DNA from 2 places in the Sphingobium sp. L-44 genome. Region 2 is predicted to be linked to the other one. Evidence: riboswitches for the same ligand, from Rfam matches in the RefSeq annotation. Region 2 holds a riboswitch; the other holds the start of a gene.
What was found. A riboswitch is a leader RNA that binds a small molecule or an ion and turns the genes downstream of it on or off. The one in region 2 is predicted to bind cobalamin.

Region 1 (5,736 bases), on a different contig from region 2:
AGGCGACGATGGCGGGGCCGGGTTCGACGGGGCGCAGCATCAGAAGCGCCCCCGGAAGCCGGCATAGATGCTGCGCCCAAGCGTGCCATAGCGATAGGCCGTCATATAATTCTCGTCGAAGAGATTTTCGACGCGGGCGAACAGGCGCAACGCCGGGGTGAGCGCATATTCGGCGCGCAGGTCGACCAGCGTATAATCGTCCAGCCGCGTCGTGTTGGCCGCATTGTCATAGCTGTGGCCGGACCAGCGCACCGCCGCGCCGGTGGTAAGGCCGAACGGCCAGGCATAGCTGATCGAACCATTGGCGCTGTTGCGCGGCCGGCGCGGCAGCCAATTGCCTTCGTTCGCAGTGCCGTCCGAACGATCCTCCGCCACGGTCCAGCTATAATTGCCGTCGATGGTCAGCCCCTTGACCGACTCGATCGCCACCTGCGCCTCTATGCCATGCGCCTTGGCGCGCGCGACATTGAGATAATAGCCATAGCGGCGGGTGGTGGTGCCGGGCGTAAAGCAGAGCGGATCGGTCGAGCTTGTGGAACAGCTATTATAAATGATCTGGTCGGTCGTCGTCCGGTCGAACCAGGTCGCGCCCAGTCGCAGTTTCTCGCCAAAGAAACGCTGCTCCGCGCCCGCTTCCCAGCCATGGGCGCGTTCGGGATCGAGCGCCTGATTCCCATATTCGGAAAAGAGCTGATAGAGGGTCGGCGCCTTGAACCCCTCACCATAGCTGGCGCGCAGCACCGTCCCGGTCGGCAGCGCCCAGACGCCCCCGGCGGAAAAAAGGGTCCGGCCGCCATAGCGGTTATGATCGTCATAGCGCAGCCCGCCGGTCAGGGTCAGGCCCGTAATCGGCTGGGCATTGAGCTGGCCATAGACGCTGGTGATCTCCGCCTTGCCGCGGGCCGGGTCGGGAATCGGCACCGAAAGCGACGCCGAAGGCGACACGCTGCGGAAGCGGCTATTCTCATTCTCCACCCCGAACAGCGCGGTCCAGCCATCGGCGATCGCGAAGCTGCCCTGATATTCCAGCCGCTGGTTGCGCCCCGCCGCGTCGAACGTCTGCTGGCGCTGGTTACGCGGATCATAATTTTCGCGATCGGTGTCGGTATAGCCATAGCCGAAGCGGTTGCGGAAGCGACCGTCGAGCAGTGCGACGTTAAGGCCGGCATAGCCGACAAATTCACGATTGGTGCCATAGGCGGGGCTGTCCGCGCTGGTGGCGTCGAAATCGACCCGGCCATCGGAATAATAGCCGCGCAGATCGGCGCTGATCCCGTCCGCCAGCGCGACCTCGACCCGGCCGGTGACGCTGCGGTTGGTATAGCCGTCCTTCTCCTTGCCACCAAAGGCCGGGCTGATCGCCGAGATGCCGTCGGTGGTAAAACTCTGGCCGCCGATCCGCCAGCTGACCGGGCCGGTCTTCCCGCCCAGCGCCGCGCGGGCGCTGACCGTGTCGCGCGACCCCGCCTCGATATCGAAGCTCCCCTCCAGCGCCTTTTCGGGCATGGCGGTGACGACATTGACGACGCCGCCGATCGCCTGGCTGCCCCACAGGGTCGACTGGGGGCCGCGCAGCACTTCGATCCGCGAGGCATCGCCGACCAGCAGGTTTGCGAAATTATAGCCGCCGCCGGCCGAGGAGGGATCGTTGAGCTTCACGCCGTCGATCACGACCACGGTCTGGTCGGATTCCGCGCCGCGGATGCGCAGCGACGTCGCCGTGCCATAGCCGCCATTGCGCGAGATGCTGACACCGGGCGTGCGCAACAGCAATTCGGTGACGCCCAGATCCTGCGCCCGATCGATCGCGGCCTTGTCGAGCACGGTAACGGAGGCCGGCACCTGATCGACCGGCGTAGCGAGGCGGGTCGCGGTGACGAGGATAGAGGATGCGCCGGCATCGGCAGCGGCATCGGGCGGTGGTGCCTGCTGCGCCTCTTCGGCGAAAGCGGTGGTGGAAAGAAGGACAGAACAGAAAGTCAGATATTTGAACACATAAGCCCCCGGACGAGGGACCGCATCCCAGGGACGATATCGGTGCCCGGCCGGGCGCGACATGATCCCCGCAATTTGCGGTCCACCTGTCGCCACGCGGGTTCACCCCCGTCCGCTCGGCACACCCTGTCCGCGCGAAGGACGACCGCGACGGGCAGGTCTCCTGGCTCACGGGTCATCGCTGATTCATGCCGCCTTCTCAGAACCTTGCGGTCCCAATGGCATGTGGCACAAAGGCTCGCCGCTCACAGTTGCAGGGGCAGCCGGGGTCTTGAACCCCATTCCCTTTTCATCCCCGTTGCCGGGGAACCTGTCGCAGTCCGGGCGATAGGCGAGCCCGACTGGAGCGTCAATCTTCCTTGCCTGGCGGAGCGCGCCGGCTAAGGGAGGTGGCCATGCGGATATTTGCGCCCATCGGCCCCGGCAAGGGGATGATCGCCCTGATGATCGCCCTGGTCGGTGGCGCCACATTATGGGCAGCCACCGCGCGCCAGCCTGCCAGTGCCAGCAAACGTCCGCAACGGATCGTGTCGCTCAACCTGTGCGCCGACCAGTTGCTGGTCGCGCTGGCCGATCGCGACCAGATTGCCGGCCTGACCCATAATGCCGCCGATCGGCAGATGTCGGCGGTGGCTGCCGTAACGAAGGGCCTGCCCATCCTCGACGGATCGGCCGAACAGATTTTGGCGACCAATCCCGATCTGGTGATCGGCATGCCGGCGCGGCGCAATCCGGCGATCGCCATCCTCAAGGCCCAGCATTATCCCGCCGTCGATCTGCAAAGCGCGGACAGCTATGCCGATATCGTCGCGTCGATCCGCACCGTGGCGCAGGCGATCGGCCATGCCGACCGCGGCGAAGCGATGATCGCGCGGATGGACCGGGAACTCGCCGCCCTGCCCCGCGCGCCGAAGCCCAAAGTCGCGGCCTATTATCAGCGGCGCGGCTACATGACCGGCACCGGCACGCTGGTCGACGACCTGATGACGAGGGCGGGGCTGCGCAACCTGGCCGCCGACCTTGGCAAGCCAGCGATCGCGCAGGTCAGCCTGGAGGAGATGGTCGCCGCCCGGCCCGACTATCTGATCGTCGAGAGCGCCACCGACCGCATCACCGACCAGGGCACCGAAATGCTGCATCATCCAGTGCTGCGCGACATAGCGCGCATCAGCCTGCCCCAGGCCTGGACCGTGTGCGGCGGACCGGCCTATGTGCAGGCAGCCCGCGCCCTCTCCCAGGCCGTCAGCGCCCGCTGAAGCTGGGCCGGCTCAGCCCTCGATGAAGTTGGCGGCGACTTCGGCCGGCACCCGCATCAATCGGCCGCTTTCCTTGTCGATCATCGCCCAGGTGGATTTGGCCGACACCTTCACCTTGCCGTCCGGCCCGGTGAACTCGATCAGCCGGTCGAACCGCGCGCCGCGCGGTCCTTCCGGAATCCAGGTGCGGCCCGACACGACATCGCCCTCGGTCACGTTGCCGCGATAATCGACCTCATGCCGGGTCACGACCCAGATATAGGCATCGACATGGGCCGGGTCGGCATCGGTCATCCAATGTTCGACCGACAATTGCTCCATCCACTGCACCCACACCGCATTGTTCACATGGCCCAGCACATCGATATCCTCGGGCCGCGCGGTGAATTGCTTGGTGAAGCTCGACGCCATCAGCCTTCCACTCCCAGCTGCCACAGGATGAACGCAAATTCCTCCGCGGTCTCGTGCAGGCTCTCGAACCGGCCCGACTTGCCACCATGGCCCGCGCCCATATTGGTCTTGAGCAGCAGGATATTGCTATCGGTCTTGGTCGCGCGCAGCTTCGCCACCCATTTGGCCGGCTCCCAATAGGTGACGCGCGGGTCGTTCAGCCCGGCGGTCACCATCAGCGGCGGATAATCCTGGGCGCTAACATGGGTGTAGGGATCATAGGACTGTATGGTGCGGAATGCGGCCTCATCCTCGATCGGATTGCCCCATTCGGGCCATTCGCCCGGCGTCAATGGCAGCGTTTCGTCCAGCATGGTGTTGAGCACGTCGACGAACGGCACATGTGCCACCACCGCGCCCCACAGGTCGGGATCGCTGTTGATGACCGCGCCCATCAGCTCGCCGCCGGCCGATCCGCCCGAAATGCTGATCCTGCCCTTGGCCGAATAGCCAAGATCGATCAGCCCCTTCGCAACATCGACGAAATCGGTGAAGGTGTTGGTGCGCTTGTCGAGCTTGCCGTCCAGATACCATTGCTGGCCCATATCGTCGCCGCCGCGAATATGGGCGATGGCAAAGGCAAAGCCGCGATCCAGCAGCGACAGGCGGCTGGTCGAGAAACCCGGCTCCATCGCCAGCCCATAGGCGCCATAGCCATAAAGGTGCAGCGGCGCGCTGCCATCGCGGGGGAAATCCGCGGGATAGACGATCGACACCGGAATCTGCGTGCCGTCGCGCGCCGGGATCATCAGCCGCTCGGTGGCGTAGCGGCTGGCGTCATAGCCCGAGGGAATTTCCTGGACCTTGAGTATCTCCAACTCACCCGTTGCCAGATGATAATCATGGATGGTGTCGGGCGTGACCATCGATTCATAGCCGATGCGCAGCTTCGTCACCTCATATTCGGGATTGTCGTCGAGACTCGCCGAATAGCTGGCTTCCGGGAACGGAATGCGCTTTGCCGCATGGGTCGCATAATCGCGCAGTTCGATCTGGTCGAGCCCGTCCTGCCGCCCTTCGGTGACGTAGAAGGTCTTGAACAGGGTGAAATCGGTCAGGTAGAAATGGGCGTCGGCGCCGATCACTTCATCCCACTGGTCGGGCGCGTCGAGCGATGCCTTCACCAGCCGGAAATTGGGATGGGTGTCGTTGGTCTTGATGTAGAGCGTGCCCTCATGCTCATCGACATCATATTCGCGGCCGGCCTTGCGCGCGGAGACGAGCAGCGGCGTCGCGGTCGGATTGTCGGCCGGGATCAGCCAGGCTTCGCTGGTGACATGGTCGCCGGTCGCGATGACGATCCATTTTTCCGATGAGGTGAGGCCGATCGAGACGCGGAAGCCCTCATCATCCTCATGGAACAGCTCGACATCGCTCTCGACGCTCTGGCCCAGCCAGTGCAGCCGCGCATTGTCGGTCCGCCAATTTTCATTGGCGAGGCCGTAGAGCAGCCCCTTTGAATCGCTGGTCCACACCAGCGACGACAATGTGTCGGGAATGACTTCGGGCAGGATTTTACCCGAAAACAGATCCTTGATCCGCGCCTCGAACCGTTCGGAGCCATTGGTGTCGATGGCATAGGCCAGATAGCGGCCATCCGGGCTGACCGACATGGCGCCGAGACGAAAATAGTCATGGCCCTGCGCCAGCGCCGGTTCGTCCAGGATCAGCTGGTCGTCACCGCCAGCTGCGGGCTTGCGATACCATTTGCGATATTGCGCCCCGGTCTCGAAAGCGCGCCAGTAGATATAGTCGCCATCCTTTTGCGGGACCGACTGGTCATCTTCCTTGATGCGCCCCTTCATCTCGTGGAACAGCGTGTCGAGCAGCGGCTTGTGCGGCGCCATCGCGCCCTCGAACCAGGCGTTCTCCGCCTCCAGATAGGCCAGCACATCCTTGTCCTTGACGTCGGGATAGCCGGGGTCGCGCAGCCATGCGTAAGGATCGTCCACCGTGATGCCATGATGCGCGAAACTGTGCGGGCGGCGTTCGGCGATCGGCGGGGACAGGGGCGGCTGCATTTGATCGGTCATTA
Region 2 (5,736 bases):
CCCATGTCGCGGGCAATATCCGCCGCCTGCGCGCCGCCAAGGGGCTGAGCCAGGATGCGCTGGCCAGCGCGGCGGGGGTCAGCCGGCGCATGCTGGTGGGGATCGAGAGCGGCGAGGCCAATGTCAGCCTGTCGACGCTCGACCGGCTGGCGCAGGCGCTGGACGTCAGCTTCTCGCACGTCGTGCGCGCGCCCGACATGCCCGACAATAGCCGGATCGATACCCTCGCCTGGCAGGGCGAGGATGCGCATAGCCGCGCCACCCTGCTCGGCACCGTGCCGGCCGCGCGCGAGGCGGAGCTATGGACTTGGTCGCTGGCGCCGGGCGATCGCTACCCGGCCGAGGCGGACGCCGCCAACTGGCACGAGATGCTCTATGTGGTGGAAGGGGTGCTGACGGTCGAGATGGATGCCGGCACGCGCACGATCACGGCGGGCGACTTCCTCATCTTCAGCAGCGACCGCCCCTATGTCTTCGTCAATCGCGGAACGGACCTGCTGCGCTTCGTGCGCAACGTGGTTTTCTAGGCAGCGCGGACGAATGGCCAGATGTGGTGGTGGGAGTTGACTGACCTTTATCTCGTCATGCCAGCGAAGGCTGGCATCTCAGGCAGGCGCACGCGGCATAAACGGATAGCGCTAGACGGCTGGCCTCCTGCTTCCACCGCTTGAGACCCCAGCCTTCGCTGGGGTGACGGAGTTGGGTGGGTAGCGGCCATCCCACCAACGTCATGCTGAACTTGTTTCAGTATCCATCAAGCCTAACAAGCCATTGGTCTCTTAGGAGGCATGGACCCTGAAACAAGTTCAGGGTGACGAAGATAGTGCGGACGGCTTTTGGTCGAATTCCGACAATCATTACAGACGTCACCCTGACGAAAGTCAGGATCCATTCTGCACTAGGCCAGATAGAGAGCGCTGAAGCGATCCCGGATCAAGCCTGTCCTGAGCCTGTCGAAGGGGCCGGGATGATGAAGATGGAAATAGTCACTGCCAGTCGCATCCAGGCCGACCGGATATATTCTCGCGGCCTGAGGCCGGGCCTCCCCATGGGGAGGCCCGATACGTCTCAATGGCTGTCGTTGCGCAGGTCCTTGCCGGCCTGCTCCAGCGAGGCGCCGACATCCTGCTTGGCTTCCTTGCCCTCGCGCTTGGCATCGTCGGCGGCCCGGTCGGTCGCGGCGCCGATCCGGTCCGCGCCATTGTCGATCGCGGCGCCCGCGCGGTCGAGGCCGTTGTCGATCCTGGCGCCGGCATCGTCGACGGCGTTGCTGACGTCATTGCCGATCGCGGAGCCGGCATTTTCCAGATTGTCCGATGCCTTTTCCGAGCAGGCGGACAGGCCGAGGCCCAGGGCGGACAGGGCCGTGATGGCCAGAAGGGGTGCGCGCATGATGTCTCCTCATTGCGTTGGCAAGGCTTAGGCAGCGCCGCATCATATCTGACGCGGCGCTGCCAAATTCCTTGTTGTCGCATCGTTTTAAGCGGAAAACCGGTTCCCACTTTTCCGCACGACGCTCCTAAAAGCGCGGCAGCGGCCATAAGGTTGCGTGCTTTCGCGATCAGCCGCCGCTGAGGCCGAACACCATCGACCGGTCGGCATCGGGGATCAGACCCTCCATCACCCGCCAGAAACCGGTGACGGAACCCTGTCCGGCCTGGGCATAGGCGGCCGCCATCTTCTCGCGCAGCGCGCGGAAAAGCTCGGCCTCCAGCGCGCGGCCGGCGGGGCTGAGGCGCAGCAGTTTCTGCCGCCGGTCGCTGCTGCCGGGCCGGGTCTCGATATAGCCGCGCTCGATCAGGTCATTGAGCACCCGGCCGAGCGATTGCTTGGTGATTGCCAGCAGGCGCAGCAGATCCTTCACCGTCAGGTCGGGCTGGCGCGAGATGAAATAGAGGGCGCGGTGATGGGCGCGGCCCAGGCCCTGCGCCGCCAGCCCCTCGTCGATCGAGCGGGTGAGCGCGGAATAGCCGAAATAGAGCATCTCGATGCCGCGCCGGATTTCGTCCTCGCGCAGGAACAGCGGCGAGGCCGGTGCGATCTGGCTGGGCGAGGGGGCTTGGACGGACATCGGCGCGGGTTTCCGGTTGCAGGGGCGGGGGCGTGGGGTTGATCCCTAAGATGGGTTGGGCGGGAAGGAAAGGGAAAGGCGAAGTCCATCGTCAGGAGGGCTTTTCTTTCGTGCATCAGCCGCTATATGGCGGTCCCGCGCTGACTTGGATCGGCGCATTGCTGGGGCGTCGCCAAGCGGTAAGGCAGCGGCTTTTGATGCCGCCATGCGCAGGTTCGAATCCTGCCGCCCCAGCCATAATTTTCGGTATCCGACGCCGCGTCGCTTTCCTTGCTTCCGGTTTCCGTTTCGGCATCTTCCGTCGGTATGCCTTGGGCGTCGAGCCGGCAGCGGGACTGCCGATACCCATTCCATGTCTTGGCGAAGACCGATGTTTCGACTAGGGCATCACCGATGCGCCGGTTCATGCTGGTGCATTGCATAACTGACGCCGGTGTTCCGCAAGGAACTTAATCGGGAATGCGGTGCGGGGGCCTGGCCCCTTATTCCGCGGCTGTCCCTGCAACTGTAAGCGGATAGCGCGATGCACGAGCCCATGAGGGCAGCCACTGGACAGAGCGTCCGGGAAGGCGTGCATCCCGCAACGACCCGCGAGCCAGGAGACCTGCCGGCGTTTCGGTCGCTCTTGTCCTGACCCAGGGATTGGTCATGGCACGGTCTCTCTTCCGTCTGGGCGGCGAAGCGTGTGGCTGGGGCTGCACGGCCGCGTGGTGTCGGGCGCCTGTCGCGCCTGCCTGCCGCCTCGCGCCGACCGGCGATGCCGGCAAGCCCCGCCTGGTTGCGTCCCGGCGCGCGGAGGATGTGCCTGTGAGCCAGACCGGCGCGGGCAGTGATAGGGCGACCGCGAACCATGCGGTGGCTCGCGGGCCGGCCGTTCGGGGCTGGTGTCCCGATGCCTGGCGTCCGATGGCGGCGGGCGACGGGCTGATCGTGCGCGTGAAGCCGCGCCTTGGCCGTCTTTCGGCCGCCGACATGACGGCGCTGGGCGAAGCGGCGATCGCCCATGGCAACGGCCTGATCGACATGACCCGGCGCGCGAACCTCCAGATCCGCGGCGTGCGCGACGATAGTTGGCGCCCCTTGCTCGACCGGCTGCTCGACCTTGGCCTGGTCGACCACGATGCTCGGCGCGAGGGCGCGCGCATGATGATGGTCGCGCCGGACTGGCGCGAAGGGGATGACAGCCATCGCATCGCCCGCCAGTTGCTCGATCGCCTGGACGAACTGCCGGACTTGCCGGGCAAGATGGGCTTCGTCACCGATGCCGGCGCTGCGCCGCTCCTGTCCGGCGAAGCGGGGGATTTTCGCATCGAGCGGGCGCGGGACGGCGGCCTGATCCTGCGCGCCGAGGGGCGGGCACAAGGCGTGCCGGTGGACAGCGGCGGCGAAGTGGATGCGCTGCTCGCGCTCGCCCGATGGTTCGTGGAGAGCGACGGCGCGCGCGCGGGGCGCATGGCCCGGCATGATGCGCCCCTGCCGGATTGGGCAACGGGCATGACAGAGGCGGCGTTGCCACGCCCGCGACTGGTCCCCGGCGCATGGGATGGCGGCTTGGCCTATGGTCTTCCCTTCGGCCAGATCGATGCGCGGCATTTTCTCGACGCGCCGGCCATGCGGCTGACCCCGTGGCGCATGCTGCTGGCCGAAGGACAGGTGCCTGGCCTGTCCGCCGACGCTGCCGACCCGCTGATCCATGTGGAGGCCTGCCCCGGCGCGCCTGCCTGTCCGCAGGCGAGCGTGGAGACGCGCGACCTCGCCCGCCAGTTGGCCCCCCATGTGGCGGGCCGCCTTCATGTCTCCGGCTGCGCCAAGGGCTGTGCCTGTGCGATGCCGGCCGACATCGTGCTGACGGGGCGGGACGGGCGCTACGACCTTGCCTTCCATGCCCGCGCAGGATCGGCGCCCGTCCGTCCTGACCTCACCGCCACCGACCTTCTTGCCCATTTCGGAGCCTGTTGATGCCCCATGATTATGAGAGGGACGGCGCGGCGATCTATCGCCAGTCCTTCGCCACCATCCGCGCCGAAGCCGACCTCGGGCGCTTTGCTGCCGAGGAGGAGCCGGTCGCTGTGCGCATGATCCATGCCGCGGGCATGGTGGACCTTGCGGGCCATATCCGCTTTTCGCCGGGCTTTGCAGCGGCGGCGCGGCAGGCCCTGGCCGAAGGGGCGCCGGTGCTGTGCGATGCGCGCATGGTGTCGGAAGGGGTCACGCGCGCGCGCCTGCCCGCCGACAATGCCGTGCTCTGCACCTTGCACGACACCGCCGTGCCGGACATGGCGCGGGCGATGGGCAATACCCGGTCCGCCGCCGCGCTGGAATTGTGGCGGCCGCATCTTGCCGGGGCACTGGTTGCCATCGGCAATGCGCCCACGGCGTTGTTCCACCTGCTCGACATGCTGGAGGATCCGGCCTGTCCGCGCCCCGCAGCGATCATCGGCTGCCCGGTCGGCTTCGTCGGCGCGGCGGAATCCAAGGCGGCACTGTGGGCGGCGCAGCCGGTCCCCTGCTGCGTCGTCGACGGGCGGCTTGGCGGCAGCGCGATCACGGTCGCGGCGATCAATGCGCTGGCGAGCCGCGCGGAATGAGCGGCACCGTCTATGGCGTGGGCCTTGGCCCCGGCGCGCAGGACTTGCTGAGCGTGCGCGCCGACCGGCTGGTGCGGGGGGGACGGCATGTCGCCTATTTCCGCAAGGCTGGCCGGCCGGGGCAGGCGCGCCGCATCGCGCAGGGCATGTTGCGGGACGATGCGATCGAACTGGCGATGGAATATCCGGTGACGACCGAAATTCCGCTCACCGATCCGCGCTACAATGATTGTTTAGCCGCCTTCTATGCCGACTGCACCGGTCGGCTGCTGGCGATCGCGGAGGCGGGCGAGGATGTGGTCGTATTGTGCGAGGGCGATCCCTTTTTCTACGGCTCCTTCATGCATCTGCACAGTCGGCTGTCGGGGCTGGTCCCGGTCGAAGTGGTCCCCGGCATCATGGGCATGTCGGGGGCGTGGAATGCGACCGGCCTGCCGATCACCTGGGGGGACGATGTGCTGACCGTGGCGATGGCAACCCTGCCGGAAGAGGAACTGGTCCGCCGCATCCGCGATACCGACGCGCTGGTGGTGATGAAGATCGGCCGGCACCTCGCCAAGCTGCGCCGTGCGGTGGCGGCGGCCGGGCGCAGCGATGAAGCATGGCTGGTCGAACATGCCGCCATGCCGGAACAGCGCGTGACCCGGCTGGCCGATGTCGACAGGGTCACGCCCTATTTCTCGATCCTGCTGATCCACGGCCAGGGGCGCCGGCCATGAGTTTCGCGGCGGCAGAGGGGGGCTGGATCGCGATCGCGGGGCTTGGGCCGGGGGACGAAGCGCTGGTGACGCCGGAGGTCGATGCCGCGCTGGCTGCCGCGACCGACGTGGTGGGCTATATCCCCTATGTCGCGCGGGTCGCGCCGCGTGCGGGGCTGATGTTGCATCCTTCGGACAATCGGGTGGAACTGGATCGGGCGGCCCATGCGCTGGAGCTGGCGGCGCAGGGGCGGCGGGTGGTCGTCGTCTCCTCGGGCGATCCGGGCGTCTTTGCCATGGCGTCCGCGCTGTTCGAGGCGCTGGAGGCCGGCCCCGCTCCCTGGCGCGACATCGACATTCGCGTGCTGCCCGGCATTAC

Region 1: another riboswitch for cobalamin. It lies ahead of AC13EK_RS10290 (TonB-dependent receptor plug domain-containing protein); the one in region 2 lies ahead of AC13EK_RS11650 (cobalamin biosynthesis protein CobG).

The regions. Positions count from the first base shown of each region.
Region 1 covers NZ_JBSXOQ010000083.1:2,706-8,441, reverse strand. Annotated here, with positions in the region: gene AC13EK_RS10295 (DUF1636 domain-containing protein) at 1-40, opposite strand, end outside; gene AC13EK_RS10290 (TonB-dependent receptor plug domain-containing protein) at 40-1,995, opposite strand; cobalamin riboswitch at 2,132-2,324, opposite strand; gene AC13EK_RS10285 (ABC transporter substrate-binding protein) at 2,391-3,251, shown strand; gene AC13EK_RS10280 (acyl-CoA thioesterase) at 3,264-3,662, opposite strand; gene AC13EK_RS10275 (S9 family peptidase) at 3,662-5,734, opposite strand.
Region 2 covers NZ_JBSXOQ010000088.1:63,365-69,100, reverse strand. Annotated here, with positions in the region: gene AC13EK_RS11670 (helix-turn-helix domain-containing protein) at 1-527, shown strand, start outside; gene AC13EK_RS11665 (hypothetical protein) at 1,069-1,392, opposite strand; gene AC13EK_RS11660 (MarR family winged helix-turn-helix transcriptional regulator) at 1,562-2,071, opposite strand; tRNA gene AC13EK_RS11655 (tRNA-Gln) at 2,234-2,308, shown strand; cobalamin riboswitch at 2,486-2,697, shown strand; gene AC13EK_RS11650 (cobalamin biosynthesis protein CobG) at 2,978-4,030, shown strand; gene AC13EK_RS11645 (precorrin-8X methylmutase) at 4,030-4,659, shown strand; gene cobI (precorrin-2 C(20)-methyltransferase) at 4,656-5,378, shown strand; gene cobJ (precorrin-3B C(17)-methyltransferase) at 5,375-5,736, shown strand, end outside.